4 regions of the Streptomyces sp. NPDC040589 genome follow, and region 3 is predicted to be linked to each of the others. Evidence: riboswitches for the same ligand, from Rfam matches in the RefSeq annotation. Region 3 holds a riboswitch; each other region holds the start of a gene.
What was found. Region 3 has a riboswitch for cyclic di-AMP ahead of ACZ58V_RS22720 (M23 family metallopeptidase). Riboswitches for the same ligand answer to the same signal wherever they lie in the genome.
Positions count from the first base shown of each region.

Region 1: linked by a shared signal. The riboswitch ahead of ACZ58V_RS09855 (M23 family metallopeptidase) and the one ahead of ACZ58V_RS22720 (M23 family metallopeptidase) in region 3 are both predicted to bind cyclic di-AMP.
Region 2: linked by a shared signal. The riboswitch ahead of ACZ58V_RS38720 (M23 family metallopeptidase) and the one ahead of ACZ58V_RS22720 (M23 family metallopeptidase) in region 3 are both predicted to bind cyclic di-AMP.
Region 4: linked by a shared signal. The riboswitch ahead of ACZ58V_RS05945 (transglycosylase SLT domain-containing protein) and the one ahead of ACZ58V_RS22720 (M23 family metallopeptidase) in region 3 are both predicted to bind cyclic di-AMP.

Region 1 covers NZ_JBVIWP010000002.1:627,555-631,409, reverse strand. The annotation lists gene ACZ58V_RS09860 (alpha-galactosidase) at 1-1,016, shown strand, start outside; cyclic di-AMP (ydaO/yuaA leader) riboswitch at 1,348-1,504, shown strand; gene ACZ58V_RS09855 (M23 family metallopeptidase) at 1,509-2,432, shown strand; gene ACZ58V_RS09850 (DUF6250 domain-containing protein) at 2,606-3,322, shown strand; gene ACZ58V_RS09845 (SGNH/GDSL hydrolase family protein) at 3,468-3,855, shown strand, end outside.
Region 2 covers NZ_JBVIWP010000014.1:119,243-123,097, reverse strand. The annotation lists gene ACZ58V_RS38725 (GntR family transcriptional regulator) at 1-444, opposite strand, end outside; gene ACZ58V_RS38720 (M23 family metallopeptidase) at 637-1,422, opposite strand; cyclic di-AMP (ydaO/yuaA leader) riboswitch at 1,435-1,599, opposite strand; gene ACZ58V_RS38715 (M16 family metallopeptidase) at 1,803-3,191, opposite strand; gene ACZ58V_RS38710 (M16 family metallopeptidase) at 3,188-3,855, opposite strand, start outside.
Region 3 covers NZ_JBVIWP010000005.1:19,697-23,551, forward strand. The annotation lists gene ACZ58V_RS22715 (aldo/keto reductase) at 1-364, opposite strand, end outside; gene ACZ58V_RS22720 (M23 family metallopeptidase) at 512-1,543, opposite strand; cyclic di-AMP (ydaO/yuaA leader) riboswitch at 1,555-1,711, opposite strand; tRNA gene ACZ58V_RS22725 (tRNA-Met) at 2,008-2,081, opposite strand; gene ACZ58V_RS22730 (dihydrofolate reductase family protein) at 2,130-3,281, opposite strand; gene ACZ58V_RS22735 (MarR family winged helix-turn-helix transcriptional regulator) at 3,372-3,855, shown strand, end outside.
Region 4 covers NZ_JBVIWP010000001.1:1,285,714-1,289,568, reverse strand. The annotation lists gene ACZ58V_RS05950 (HAD family hydrolase) at 147-995, shown strand; gene ACZ58V_RS05945 (transglycosylase SLT domain-containing protein) at 959-1,723, opposite strand; cyclic di-AMP (ydaO/yuaA leader) riboswitch at 1,727-1,901, opposite strand; gene ACZ58V_RS05940 (polyprenyl synthetase family protein) at 2,406-3,416, shown strand; gene ACZ58V_RS05935 (LolA family protein) at 3,637-3,855, shown strand, end outside.

The DNA of each region.
Region 1 (3,855 bases), on a different contig from region 3:
ACCCCGACCGCTTCCCGGGCGGGCTGAAGCCGCTCGCCGACCATGTGCACGGCCTCGGCATGCGGTTCGGGATCTGGGTCGAGCCGGAGATGGTCAACGCGGACAGCGACCTCTACCGCGCGCACCCCGACTGGGTGCAGTACCAACCGGGACGAAAGCGGACGGAATTCCGCAATCAGCTCGTGCTGAACCTCGCCCGCGAGGACGTCCAGGAGTATCTGTGGGAGCAGCTCGACGGGCTGCTCTCCAGCGCGCCGATCGACTACGTCAAGTGGGACTTCAACCGCTGCTTCACCGACGCCGGCTGGCCGGACGACCCCTACCCGCAGCGGCTCTGGGTCGACCACGTCCGCGCCCTGTACGCCCTGCTGGACCGGCTGCGGGCGGCCCACCCCGGGGTGGCCTTCGAGTCCTGCTCGGGCGGTGGCGGCCGGATCGACCTCGGGGTGCTGGGCCGCACGGACCAGGTGTGGACCTCCGACAACACCGACCCGCTCGACCGGCTCGCCATCCAGCACGGCTTCAGCCAGATCCATCCGGCCCGGGTCATGGCCGCCTGGGTCACCGACAGCCCGAACGCCATGCTCAACCAGCGGGCCAGCTCCCTGCGGTTCCGGTTCGTCAGTGCCATGGCCGGGGTGCTCGGAGTGGGCGGCGACCTCACGCGGTGGACGGCGGAGGAGCTCGCCGAGGCACGGGAGTGGGTGGGGCTCTACAAGGAGATCCGGCCCGTGGTGCAACGCGGCGACCTGTACCGGCTGCGGCCCCCGGAGGGCGGCCTGAGCGCGGTGCAGTACGTCCTCGGCGACGAGACCGTCGTCCTGGCCTGGCTCCAGGCGCAGCGCTACGGCGAGCCCGTTCCGGCGCTCCGGCTGCGGGGCCTCGACCCGGCAGCAGCGTACGAATGCCTCGAAACGGGCGAAGTTCACCGAGGGGCCGTACTGACGCATCACGGGCTGCGGGTCGGCCTGCGTGGGGACCTGGATGCCGCGGTCGTCCGCCTTAAGCGCAAGTAGCCGTTCTGTCCGAATAGGGCGAATGAGTCGAATAAGGTACTTCAGGTGTTTCGGTATAACGTGCCCCGATCGTAAAGGAGATGAGGTCGGGGTGCGTGACCATCGTCATATTCGTGACGATGTGTTGTCGTCATGTTCACGTAATTCTTGCGCTATTCAGGGGCATTGAGGAAAAACAGAGATCGGAAATCCACGCTCGGTGACGGGAAATGTGCTGATGCGTCAAGAAAAACGCCCTCACAGGCAACCGCAAGCTTGTCCCATTGCGTCTCGGTCGCTTACGTTCCACACCAATCCGGACGGACGCCTAATCCTGCCGCCGCCCGGAGCCCGCACACACTCACCCGTGTATGGCAGGAGCGGGGGACCCACAGGTAAGACGCCTGTTCCGGTTCCCGGAACGGCTTGGGGTTCAGCCGCACTTCGGCGCGGCCGGGCATCTCCAGCCCGCACCCGACAGCTCACCTCGCAGGCGCCGGAGAGGAATCCGCCATGCCCGCGAAGGGTAAGCACCGTCGCCCGAAGTCCCAGCGTTTCACCCGCTCCATCGCCGTCGCCGGAACCGGCGGGGCCGCCCTCGCCCTTCCGCTCATGGGCGCAGCCGGCGCCCATGCCGCCACCCCGCAGTCGGCTCCGGAAAAGGCCGTCCAGTCCGCTCCGGCCGCCGAGAAGAAGGCCGCCGAAAAGGCCACGGGCGCCCACACGTACACCGTGAAGGCCGGCGACTATCTCGCGAAGATCGCCGACGACCAGAACGTCAGCGGCGGCTGGAAGAAGCTCTACGCCGACAACCGTGACGCCGTCGGCTCCGACCCGTCGCTGATCCACCCGGGCCTGAAGCTCTCGGTCGGCAAGAAGGCGGCGAGCGCGCCCAAGACGCAGTCGTCCGCGCCCAAGGCGGCCGAGAAGCCGAAGGCGTCGGCTGAGAAGTCGTCCGCCTCCGAGTCGTCCTCGAAGGCCGACACCGCCGCGAAGGCGGCCGCCGCCAAGCCGGCCGCCGAGGCCTCCGGCTTCAGCCTCCCGGTGGACGGCGCCGCCGTCGGCACTCCGTACCACATGTCCGGCAGCATGTGGTCCAGCGGTTACCACACCGGTGTCGACTTCGTCGTCCCGACCGGCACCTCGCTCAAGGCCGTCGGCGCGGGCACGGTCGTCTCCGCCGGCTGGGGCGGCGCGTACGGCAACCAGGTCGTCATCCAGCTCGAGGACGGCAAGTACGCGCAGTACGCCCACCTGTCCCAGCTCTCCGTCTCGGCCAGCCAGACCGTGACGGCGGGGCAGCAGATCGGTCTGTCCGGTGCGACCGGCAACGTGACCGGACCGCACCTGCACTTCGAGATCCGCACCACGCCGGACTACGGCTCGGACGTGGACCCGGTCGCCTACCTGCGCTCGCACGGCGTCTCCGTGGGCTGACCGATCGCACGACCACCTGCCTGACACGCGGCCGAAGGCCGGACCCCGATCCCCGGGTCCGGCCTTCGGTGTGTCCGCGGCCGCCGATCGTCTCAAGGGATCGACAGGACGCGGCAGTTGGGACACAGTGATCCCGTCGTGAGTGCAAGCGCTTTCCGAAGGAGCTGTGTCCCGTGCCGACCACCCGGAGAACGTTCGGAGCCCTGGCTGCCGGAGCCGCCCTGGCCGCCCTCGCCCCGACGGCGACCGCGAACGCCGCGCCCCGTCACCGCCGCCTGATCGCCCACGACGACTTCTGTCACGGCCTCGCCCAGTGGGCGACCGAACTCCAGGACGGCGGCACCGTCACCGCCTCCCGCGGCGTCCTGGACATCGACGTACCGAGCGGAGCGACCGTCTGGTTCCGGCGGCGCCTCGAAGGGCCGTACGTCCTCGAATACACCGCCACGCCCGTCTCCGAGGGCGGGGCCAACGACCGGGTCTCGGACCTCAACAACTTCTGGAACGCGACCGACGTCCGCTCCCCGGACGACCTCTTCGCGACGCCGCGTGGCGGGGCGCTGGAGGAATGCGACCACCTGACGACGTACTACGCCGGATACGGCGCCAACTACAACACCACGACCAGGATGCGGCGTTACGTCGGCCAGGCCGGTGTGCGTCCCCTGGTCTACGACTACACCCAGCCGCTGCTGGTCCCGGGCGAGCCGAACCGGGTCCGGATCGTCTCCGACGGGTCGACGGTGCGCTGGTGGAACAACGGGCGGCTCGTCTTCGACCACACCGACCCGCAGCCGTACACGAGCGGGCACTTCGCCTTCCGGACCGTGTGGAGCCACTTCCGGATCACGGGCTTCCGGGTCTGGCGACTCACCCCGCAACATCCCTGAGGGACGGGCTATTCCGGAGTTGGCGAACACTTTAGGAGTGGCTTATCTCACCGCCCGTCAACCCCTTCCTACGGTCGCGTAGGTCACATTCGAGGGTGAATTATGAGCTGCTGTGGCAGACGATTGGAAGAGTGACAGCAGAGCAGTGATCGGGTCGTACGTGGCGGTGGGGGACAGCTTCACCGAGGGCGTCGGTGATCCCGGCCCCGACGGGGCGTTCGTCGGCTGGGCCGACCGGTTCGCCGTGCTGCTCGCCGACCGCAGGCCCGAAGGCGACTTCCGGTACACCAACCTCGCCGTACGCGGAAAGCTCCTCGACCAGATCGTGGCGAACCAGCTTCCGAGGGCCGTCGAGATGGCCCCGGACCTCGTCTCCTTCTGCGCCGGGGGCAACGACATCATCCGGCCCGGCACCGACCCGGACGAGGTGGCCGAGCGGTTCGAGCGGGCCATCGCCCAGCTGACCGCGGTGGCCGGCACGGTGATGGTGACGACCGGGTTCGACACCCGTGGCGTGCCCGTGCTCAAGCATC
Region 2 (3,855 bases), on a different contig from region 3:
GGTGAGCATCGAGGTCAGCGCGGGGCTGCCGGAGGCCTGGGCGAGCGTCTCGTGGAACCAGCCACCCAGAGAGCGCAGGTCGTCGCTGTTGCCCCGGCGGGCGCGCTCCTGGCCGAGCCTGACCAGGCCGCGCAGCACCTTCAGATGGGCCTCGGTGCGGCGCTGGGCGGCGCGAGCGGCACCCAGCGGCTCCAGCAGCATGCGCATCTCCAGCAGGTCGGCGGCCTCCTGCTCGGTGGGTTCGGCGACGCACGCGCCCGCGTGCCGCCGGGTGACCACGAAGCCCTCGGCCTCCAGGGTGCGCAGGGCCTCCCGGACGGGGACGCGCGAGACGCCGTAGCGGCGCGCGAGGAGTTCCTCGGTGAGCCGGCTGCCGCGCTCGTAGACACCCGCGACGATGTCGTCCCGGATGGCCGTGCACACCGAGTGCGCGGGAATACGCATGACCGACCTCCCCTTAATCCCCGTGAAACGTCGACTGGCGACGTGTGTTCCGTGACTCTATTGCAATGAGCCGGAATTTCCGACGGCAGGCAGGAAATCAGGGATATTTTTTGGACAGTCGGCCGTGGCGAACGCCGAAAGCCCCGGCTCGGGGAGCCGGGGCTTTCGGGAAGAACAGTCGCCGTCAGATGTTCAGACGTTCACGCCGTGCGAGCGGAGGTAGGCGACGGGGTCGATGTCGGAGCCGTACTCGGGGCCGGTGCGGGCCTCGAAGTGCAGATGCGGGCCGGTGACGTTGCCGGTCGCGCCGGACAGGCCGATCTGCTGGCCCGGAGTGACCTTCTGGCCCACCGAGACGCTGCTGGACGACAGGTGGCCGTACTGGGTGTACGTCCCGTCGTTCATCTTGATCACGACCTGGTTGCCGTAGGAACCACCCCAGCCGGCCTCGACGACCTCACCCATGCCGACCGAATGGACGGCCGTGCCGCTGGAGGCGTGGAAGTCGACCCCGGTGTGGCTGCCGGAGGACCAGACGGCGCCGCCGGACTTGTAGCCGGTGGAGACGTACGAGCCGGAGATCGGGGACACGAAGGTGTTGAGGCGCTTGCGCTCGGCCTCGCGGGCGGCCCGCTCCTTGGCCTCGCGGGCCTCCTCGGCCCGCTCCTTGGCCTCCTTGGCCGCCTCGGCGGCGCGCTCGCGGGCGGCCTCCTCGGCCTTCTTCTTGGCGGCGGCCTCTTCGGCCGCCTGCTTCTGGGCGACGGCCTGGGCGTCGATCTTCTGGGCCACGGTGTCGCCCATGGTGACGACCGGGGTGAGGCCCGTCTGCTCGACAGCGGGCTCCGCGGCGAAGGCCGGGGCGGCCACGGTGCCGACGACACCGGTGGTGGCGAGGGCCGCGACACCCGCGGCGCGGGCCGTGCGGCGCTGGATCCGGCTGGGACGACGGTGCTTCCCGGTGGCGCGCGTGAACGCCATGTGGTGGCTGGTCCTTTCCTTCCCTCTCGCCTACCGGGTTAGCTGACGGGTTCGGAGCAGGAAGGTCTCCTACGGACCCCCTCGCGACTCGCGCGGGCGTCCGATTCACCCCAGGGACTACGGTGGGTCCCCGGCTCCCCTGGCTCGCGCCGTACGGGGACTCGGCGATGACTGTCCGGTGCCGCGGGTGCGGCGCACTGCCTGACGAACAGCCCGGACGACGCTAAGCGGCGCCACTTTCAATTCCCAAACGGATCCCGGCTTTTGTAGCGCATCCCACAGGGCAGACAGGCAACTCCCGCACCAATTCGGACATAAAGGAGCCCTGGTGCCTTAGAAGACAACCAGGGCCCCTACGCGCGCGTGGCGCTCGCCTCCCGCTACTCGGCGGCGACTACGGCGACTTCGCCGATGCCGAGGGCCTCCACGGGGCCCCTGATCTGCGCCGCGTCGCCGACGAGGACGGTCACCAGACGGTCCACCGGGAAGGCGCTGACGGCCGCCGCGGTGGCCTCCACGGTGCCGGTCGCGGCGAGCTGCCGGTACAGCGCGGCCTGGTAGTCGTCGGGCAGGTGCTGCTCGACCTGGTCGGCCAGCGTGCTCGCGACGGCCGCCGCCGTCTCGTACTTCAGCGGCGCCACGCCGACCAGGTTCTGCACGGCGACGTCCCGCTCGGCGTCGGTCAGCCCCTCGGCGGCGAGAGTGCGCAGCACCGTCCAGAGGTCCTCAAGGGCGGGGCCGGTGTTGGGAGTGTCCACGGAGCCGCTGATGGCGAGCATCGCGGCACCGGTCCCGTCCGGGGCGGACCTGAGGACCTGGGCGAACGCCCGCACGCCGTAGGTGTAGCCCTTCTCCTCGCGCAGGACGCGGTCCAGGCGGGAGGTGAGGGTGCCGCCGAGGCAGTACGTGCCGAGCACCTGGGCGGGCCAGACGCGGTCGTGCCGGTCCGAGCCGATCCGGCCGATCAGCAGCTGCGTCTGGACGGCGCCCGGGCGGTCCACGATGACGACCCGGCCCGTGTCGTCGGCGGTCACCGGCGGCACCGGCCGCGGCTCGGCCGAGGAGCCGGTCCAGGCGCCCAGCGTGTCGCCGAGCAGCGCGTCGAGGTCGATGCCGGTGAGGTCGCCGACGACCACGGCGGTGGCCGTCGCCGGGCGGACGTGCTTCTCGTAGTAGCCGCGTACGGCCGCGGAGTCGATCGCGGCGACCGTCTCCTCGGTGCCCTGCCGGGGCCTCGACATGCGCGAGCCCGCCGGGAACAGCTCCTTGGAGAGCTCCTTGGCGGCACGGCGGGCGGGGTTGGCCAGCTCGTGCGGGATCTCGTCCAGACGGTTGTTGACCAGCCGCTCGACCTCGCTGTCCGCGAACGCGGGCGCCCTGAGGGCGTCGGCGATCAGGCCGAGGCCCTTGGCGAGCCGGGAAGCGGGGACCTCCAGGCTCAGCCGGACGCCCGGATGGTCGGCGTGCGCGTCGAGCGTGGCGCCGGCGCGCTCCAGCTCGGCGGCGAACTCCTCGGCGGAGTGCTTGTCGGTGCCCTCGGAGAAGGCCCGCGCCATGATCGTGGCCACACCGTCGAGGCCGGCCGGCTCGGCGTCCAGGGGGGCGTCCAGCAGCACCTCCACGGCGACGACCTGCTGGCCGGGGCGGTGGCAGCGCAGCACCGTCAGGCCGTTGTCGAGCGTGCCGCGCTCGGGGGCCGGGAAGGCCCAGGGCTTGGCCTCGCCCGCCTGGGGCCGGGGGTGGAAGTCCATCGTGGCGAGCTCGGTCACTTGGCCGCCTCCTCATTCTCGTTCGTGGCCGCGGTGTCCTCGATGGTGTCGGCGTCCTCGCCGGCCTCGTCGGCGACGGGCTCGTAGACGAGCACCGCGCGGTTGTCGGGCCGCAGGCGGGCCTTGGCGACCTCCTGGACCTCCTCCGCCGTGACCTCCAGCACGCGCTGCACGGCGGTCAGGGCGAGCTGCGGGTCGCCGAACAGCACGGCGTACCGGCACAGTTCGTCGGCTCGGCCGGAGACCGTGCCGAGCCGGTCCAGCCACTCGCGCTCCAACTGGGCCTGGGCGCGCTCCATCTCCTCGGCCGTGGGGCCCTCCTCGGCGAACCGGGCGAGCTCCTCGTCGATGGCGGTCTCGATGACCGGCACCTCCACGTCACCGGACGTCTTCACGTCCAGCCACCCGAGGGAGGGCGCCCCGGCGAGCCGCAGCAGGCCGAAGCCGGCGGCCACGGCCGTACGGTCCCGCCGTACGAGGCGGTTGTAGAGCCGGGAGGACTCGCCGCCGCCGAGGACGGTGAGGGCCAGGTCGGCCGCGTCGCACGCGCGCGTGCCGTCGTGCGGCAGCCGGTAGGCGGCCATCAGGGCGCGCGCCGGGACCTCCTCCTCGACGACCTCGCGCAGCTGCTCGCCGATCGTCTCCGGCAGCGTGCCGTCCCGCG
Region 3 (3,855 bases):
AGAGGTCGATGTAGTCGGTGCGCAGGCGGCGCAGCGAGGCGTCGGCGGCGGCCTTGATGTTGGCGGCGGTCAGGCCCTGGAACTCGGGGTGCTGGCTGACCTTCGTGGCGACGACGACATCGGCGCGGTTGCCGCGCGCCTCAAGCCACTTGCCGAGGACGGTCTCGGACTCGCCGCCCTGGTTGCCGTCGACCCACGCCGAGTAGACGTCGGCGGTGTCGACGAAGTTGCCGCCTGCGGCGGTGTACGCGTCGAGAACGGCGAAGGACTCGGCCTCGTCGGCGGTCCAGCCGAAGACGTTGCCGCCGAGGGCGAGCGGGAAGATCTCGAGGTCGGAGGATCCGAGCTTGCGAAGAGAAGTCATGCTCCTCGTCAACGACCGTGCCGGAGCGGCTCATTCCAGGGCGGACGCAAAGGTCCTGTAAACGCCCGCGCGCACAACGGAGACCGGCAGCCCTGACGTCGGGGGGTCGTCGTCAGGGCTGCCGGTGCTTCGACTGGCTTGTGCCGCTTACGGGTTCAGTCCCTTGCCCCGCAGCCACGCCATCGGGTCGATCCCGCTGCCGGCGCCACCGGAGTGCACCTCGAGGTGCAGGTGGGCGCCGGTGACGTTGCCGGTGGCACCGACACGGCCGATGACATCGCCCGTGCTGACCTTCTGGCCGACGCTGACGCCGATGGAGGACTGGTGCGCGTACCAGATCTCCGTGCCGTCATCGAGGGTGAGGACCGTCTTGTAGCCGTACGAGCCGTTCCAGCCCGCCTCGGTGATGGTGCCGCTGTGCACCGCCTTGATCGGCGTGCCCGTGGGGGCGGCGAAGTCGAGACCCGTGTGGTAGCCGGAGGACCAGTAGGCGCCGGCCTGACCGAAGGTCGAGGTGAGGGTGTACGAGGAGGTCGGCAGCGTGAACTGCTTGGCGAGGGCGGCGAGTCGCTCGGCCTCGGCCTTCTTCTTGGCCTCCTCCTCCGCCTTCCTCTTGGCCTCGGCGGCCTTGGCCTTGGCTTCTTCCTCGGCCTTGGCCACGGCTTCCGCGGCCGCCTTCTCGGCGGCGTCGGCGGCGTCCTGCGCGGCCTTGGTGTCGATCTGGTCCTGCTGGTACTCGACCTGGGCCATGATCCGGGCGCGCAGCGCCTCGCCGGCGCCGGAGGAGTTCTCCTCGGTGTCCGCCGTGGTGGTGCCGAGACCGCTGAGCGGAGTCGAGGAGCCCGCGGGGGTGTCGTCGTCCGAGATGAGGGAACCCACCGAGGGCAGGTCCGGCACGGAGATGGAAACCGGCGGCTTGCCGGTCTGGGCGCTGGCCATGCCGCCCGCGCCCACGGCGGCTATGACGCCGACGCCCAGGACGGTGGAGCTGCGGGCGAGGCCTCCGCCGCGCTGCTTGGTGACGCGATGCCGGCCACGGACGGGACGGATGGATTCCTCGGTGGGGTTCCACTCCTGGAACGGGCCCTCGTCGGTGCGCTGACCGCCGTAGCCAAAAGTCTCGGTGTCGCGCTGGTTGCGCGCGAACGGGGCCGCGGGGGCAGGCCGGTTGGACGCCACGTGGGCGTACTCCTTTCCTTCCTTCTCGCCTACCGGGTTAGCTGACGGGTTCGGAGCAGGAAGGTCTCCTACGCGCGTATACCGACCGTGCTTCCACGGCGGCTTACGCCCGATTCACCCCAAGTGGTGGTTCCCCGGTTCCCTTTCGGGATTCGGCGCGTGCGCACGGAGCCGCCTTCTGTGACGGCTGGGACGACCGCGCTGCGTTATCGAACGTTAATAGACCCGGGGAGTGTATTCCAGCGATTCCACTTGATCATTAACCTTTTTCGTGCGGACTTACCTGCCATGACCGGCTCAAATCGGGCGAGTTGACCACTCCGTAAGTGACTGCCGGGTATTGACGGCGTGTCAGTTGTTATGCGGAGCGGTGCGCTTCACTCACTGGCAGTAACGGGGGTGCGGAAACACCGGAAATACACCGAGGGCCGGAACCCTTTCGGATTCCGGCCCTCGGCCTTCAGTAGCGGGGACAGGATTTGAACCTGCGACCTCTGGGTTATGAGCCCAGCGAGCTACCGAGCTGCTCCACCCCGCGTCGTTGTGATTCCAGTGTACGCCATCCGCGGGACCACTCGTGACCACCTCACTCAGTGGCAGGATCCGCCCCCTGCAGCAGATGGCGGTTCGGGGCCTTGGCCCGCTGCTCGTGTTCCAGGAGGGCGACGACCTTCGCCCCGCCGGCCGCCAGGACGCCGCTGCCGTCGGCGCCCTGGACGAAGGTGTCCGGCTCGCGCCAGGCGGTGACCACTCGGCGGACGCCCGCGTCGAGGAGCAGCCGGGCGCAGGGTGCGGGGCGGGAGGCGCGGCGGGCGCAGGGCTCCAGGCTGCTGTAGACCGTGGCGGTGGCGAGCCGCGGGTCGGACGGGTCGAGCTTCGCCAGGGCCGCCTCCTCGGCGTGCGCGACCGGGTCGCCGCCCTCGCGGGAGTGGCCGCGGGCCAGTTCCGTGCCGTCGGCCGCGACCACCACCGCGCCCACGCTGAACGCCGTGTCCGACGGCGGGCAGAGGTCCGCCAGTTCGCAGGCGAGGGCCAGCCAGTGGTGGTCGGCCGCGGTGGCGAGGGAGCCGGTGCCCGGGGCGGTGGGTTCGTAGCGCATGAGGACCACGTCCTCGATCCGCCGTGTCTCCAGCAGCCGGAGCCGGCCGCCCTGGTAGCCGCCGGGCCCGAAGAGACGGGGGGCCTTCGGATCGCCCACGAAGAGCGGTGCGAGCACCAGCTGGAGTTCGTCGGCCAGGCCCTGGGTGAGGAGCTGGGTGTGGATCAGGCCGCCGCCCTCCACCATGAGCCGCCGTACGCCCCGTGCGTCGTGCAGGTGGGTGAGGAGCCGCCGCCAGTCGAGGTCGGTGCCGAGGGGGACCACGTCGGTGGCGAGGCCGAGGGCTCGGGCACGCTCGGCGCCCTGGTCGGTCGTGTAGAGGACCTTCTCGCCGCCGGTGTGCCAGAACCGCGCCTCGGGGTCGAGGTCGCCGGTGCCGCTGACGGTGACCTTGAGGGGGTATTCGGGTTGGCCTGCAGCCGTGCGGGCGGCGCGCCGCTGGTCCGAGTTGACCAGCAGGCGCGGGTTGTCGGCGCGGATGGTGCCGGCGCCGACCAGGATCGCGTCGACGGACGCCCGGACCTCGTCGACCCGGTCGAAGTCGGCCGGGCCGGACAGCAGCAGGCGTTCGGGCCCGGTGTCGTCCAGGTAGCCGTCGAGGGAGACGGCGGCGGACAGCAGGACGTACGGGTGAGGCATCGACGCTCCCCGGTCGGGTGGGACGGCGGACCGGCGGGATCGAGCCCGCCGGGTCTTGGTTCAAGTTTGAAACAAACCTACACTGGCGGCATGACGACTCGCTGGCTCACCCCCGAGGAGCAACGCGCCTGGCGCGCGTACATCGCATCCTCGCTGCTCCTGGAGGACGCGATCGACCGGCAGCTCCAGCAGGACGCCGGCATGCCGCACCTTTACTACTCCATCCTGTCCGTCCTGTCGGAGTCCCCCGAACAGCGTCTGCGCATGACCGATCTCGCCGAGCGGCTGAAGATCACACGCAGCCGCCTGACGTACGCGGTGACGCGGCTGGAGAAGGACGGCATGCTGCGACGCGAGGCCTGCCGGTACGACAAGCGGGGCAGTATCGCCGCACTGACCGACGCGGGGTTCGCCGTACTGGAGCGCGCGGCGCCCGGGCATGTCGAGACCGTGCGGAGTTTCGTGTTCGACCGGCTCAGCGAGGAGCAGGTGGCGCAGCTGGAGGAGATCTCCGCGGCGATCGCGCAGGGGCTCCAGGAGGACGGGGCACGTCCGACGTCGGACGACGTGCCAT
Region 4 (3,855 bases), on a different contig from region 3:
TGGACACATGGAAGGTACCGCTCGAGACGGCCCCGACGGTAGGTAGCGGACCATGTTGTTGCCAACTGGTACAGAGGCCTTCAACCGGGCAATCGGTGTGCGCCGGGGGATGAAACGAACGGGCGCGCTGTCCGTATTCTCTGATCATGGCCGCACCCATCGCATATTCACTCATCGCCACCGACCTGGACGGAACGCTGCTGCGCGGCGACGACACCCTCTCCGACCGGTCGCTCGCCGCGCTCGCGCGGGTGGCGGACACCGGTGCCCAGCACCTCGTGGTGACGGGCCGGCCGGCGCCGCGTGTGCGACCGCTCCTCGACGACCTCCGCTGCACGGGGCTCGCGGTGTGCGGGCAGGGCGCGCAGGTGTACGACGCGGGCGCGGACCGGCTGCTGTGGTCCATCACCCTGGACCGGGAACTGGCGGAGACCGCGCTCGGCAAGATCGAGGCCGAGGTGGGGCAGGTGTACGCCGCGGTCGACCAGGACGGGGTCGACGGGCTCACGCTCATCGAGCCGGGCTATCTGATGCCGCACCCGACCCTGCCGGCCGTACGGGTCGAGCGGCGCGACGACCTGTGGGGCGAGCCGATCAGCAAGGTGCTGCTGCGCCACCCCTACCTGACGGACGACGAGTTGGCGGCGACGGCCCGTTCGGTGGTCGGCTCACTGGCGACGGTGACGATGTCGGGGCCCGGCACGGTCGAGCTCCAGCCGTGCGGCGTCACCAAGGCGACGGGCCTGGCGCTGGCGGCCGAGCATCTGGGGCTGCGGCCGGCGGACACCATCGCCTTCGGTGACATGCCCAACGACATCCCGATGTTCGACTGGGCCGCCCACGGCGTCGCGATGGCGAACGCCCATCCCGAACTCAAGGCCGTGGCCGACGAGATCACCCTGTCGAACGAGGACGACGGCATCGCCGTCGTCCTCGAGCGACTGCTGGGCGGGACGGCTCAGTACGGGCCGTTGACGTTGTCGATCGAGCCGTAGCGGTCGGCCGCGTAGTTGCAGGCCGCCGTGATGTTGGCGACCGGGTCGTACGGGTCCCACGACGTGCCGTCCACGTGGTAGGCCTGGAAGGTCGGGTCGATGGTCTGGAGCAGGCCCTTGGAGGGGGTGCCCTTGACGGCGTTGGAGTCCCAGTTGTTGATCGCCTGGGGGTTGCCGGACGACTCGCGCATGACGTTGCGGTAGATGCCGTCGTACGACCCCGGAATGCCCTTCTGCGCCATGACGTCCAGCGCCTCGCGGATCCACCCGTCGAGGTTGTTGGCGTAGGTCTTCGCGGAGGCCTGGGTGGCCTTGGCGGCGCCACCGGCGGGCTTGGCGGGGGCGGACGACTTGGTCGCCTTCTTCGCGGCGGGCGCCTTGGTCGTCGACACCTTCAGCTTCAGACCCGGGTGGATCAGCTTCGGGCTGTCGCCGACGGCGGAGCGGTTGTCCTTGTAGAGCTTCTTCCAGCCGCCCGCGACGTCGTACTTGTCCGCGATGCGGTAGAGCGTGTCGCCCTTGACCACGGTGTACGTGAGCGACTTGGGCTGGGCCGCCTGCGGCACGGACTGTGCGACGGCGGGTGCGCTCTGCGGCGCCTCGGCCGCGCTCGCGTAGGTGGCTCCGAGGAGCGGGAGGGTCAGTGCCGCTCCGCCGGTGCCGGCGATCGCGACACCTCGGGAGAGCGGGTTGGTTCTGGGGCGACGGTGCTTGCCTCGTCCGGCCATGGCGAAATTCCTCTCCGGCGCCTGCGAGGTGAGCTGTCGGGTTCGGGCCGGGAGGTGCCCGGCCGCGTATGGCGGTGTACTGCCGTACGCGGCTTCACCCCGAGCCGTGCCGCTGTGCGGACCGGCGACTTACCTGGGTCCCCCGCTCCTGCCCTGCGTGAGTGGTCGGTTCGTGTGGGGGTCCGGGCGGTGGCAGGATTCGGCGTCCGCCGGACAGGCCGGGAACGTATGCGAGAGCACATGTCGGGAACAAGCACCGGAGTCACATATCGCGTGGTTGACCTTGGTCGGGGGTGTTTGGTCCGCTTGATCCTTTGCGAGAGCCAAGGCTCAACTGGCGTTCGGCTGAAGGGGGTACGGGTCGATGCCGAGGTGGGGCGACAAAGGGGTTAACGTGATTCAACTCACTGATCACGAGCCTGTGGGGCAATTCCCGCCAATGGGAATTTGCTCAATCATCATGGCAAATCGTGTATATCTCACTACCTCCTGGTAAGTCGATAAATGTCTGTTCTTATGAGCTGATCGAAAACATAACGGTCGTGATCAGATACCACCCGGCCTGTAACCATGGGCGCTGGCGGTGATCGAAACGTGACCGGATACGCTGAGTCGAGTGATGGCAGCGACCTATCGACAATCCGCGTAATCACCGGCAGACACAGCAGACAGGAGACCCCTCGTGACCGACGTCGGGCCGTTCGGGCTGAGCGTGCGGGACCAGGCTCTGGAAGCCGATGTCCAGGCCGGGTTGGCGGCTGTCGAGGAAGGCTTGTTCGAGGCCACCAAGAGCGAGGTGCCCTTCATCACGGAGGCCGCCCAGCACCTGGTGCGGGCCGGCGGCAAGCGGTTCCGTCCGCTGCTCGTGATGCTCTCCGCCCAGTTCGGTGACCCGTACGCGCCCGGGATCGTGCCGTCGGCCGTCGTCGTGGAGCTGACCCACCTCGCCACGCTGTACCACGACGACGTGATGGACGAGGCGACGGTGCGCCGCGGGGTGGCGAGTGCGAACACCCGCTGGGGCAACTCCGTCGCGGTCCTCACCGGCGACTTCCTCTTCGCCCGTGCCTCGCACACCCTGGCCGACCTCGGTCCGGAGGCGGTGCGGGTGCAGGCCGAGGCGTTCGAACGGCTGGTGACCGGGCAGATCCTGGAGACGGCCGGACCGCAGGACGGCCGCGACCCCGTCGAGCACTACCTGGACGTGCTGGGCGGCAAGACGGGTTCGCTGGTGGCGGTGTCGTGCCGGTTCGGCGCCATGATGTCCGGCGCCGACGAGACGACCGTGGACGTGCTGACCCAGTACGGCGAGCGGCTCGGCGTCGCCTTCCAGCTCGCCGACGACGTCCTGGACATCGCCTCCGACTCCCACGAGTCCGGCAAGACGCCCGGCACCGATCTGCGCGAGGGCATCCCCACCATGCCGGTGCTGCGGCTGCGCGAGCGGGCGGCCCGGCTCGGGCTCACGGACGACATCGCCCTGTGCGAGCTGCTGGACTCCGACCTCACCGACGACGAACGGCACGCCGAGGCCCTGCGCCTGCTGCGCGCCCACCCGGCGCTGGAGCAGGCCCGGAAGGACACCGTGCGCTACGCCCAGGACGCCCGCTCGGCGCTGGCTCCCCTGCCCGAGTGCGCCGCGAAGACGGCACTCGTGGAGCTGTGCGACGCGGTGGTGCACCGGGCTGGCTGACCGGCAACCCCTACGGGTCGGGGGAGAAGCCGCCCTTCCGTGTCATACCCCAGCAGTACGTGGAGTTGAGTCCGGGGTCTGACGTATTTCCCTGGCCGATTTGGTCAGATGGACACCACGGAAAACACCACTCCTCACCTGTTCGGGTGAGAATGGCGGCTCAGGGACGAGTGCGTGGACGACACGGACAGCCGCCGCCGACCACGGAGGTAGGGCACACATGGCACCGTACGCATCCGACGACAGCACGACCGCCGGGGAGGTCGACGAGCAGCGTTCCGGACGGCGCAAGGCCGCGCGGTACGTCGTACCGGTCACGGTGATGGGGGTGGCGGCCGCGACGATCGGGCTGGTCCCCGCGCTCGCCGACTCCGGTGACCCCGACCTCCCGAAGATCACCGCACAGCAGCTCATCGAGAAGATCGCCAAGTCGGACGTC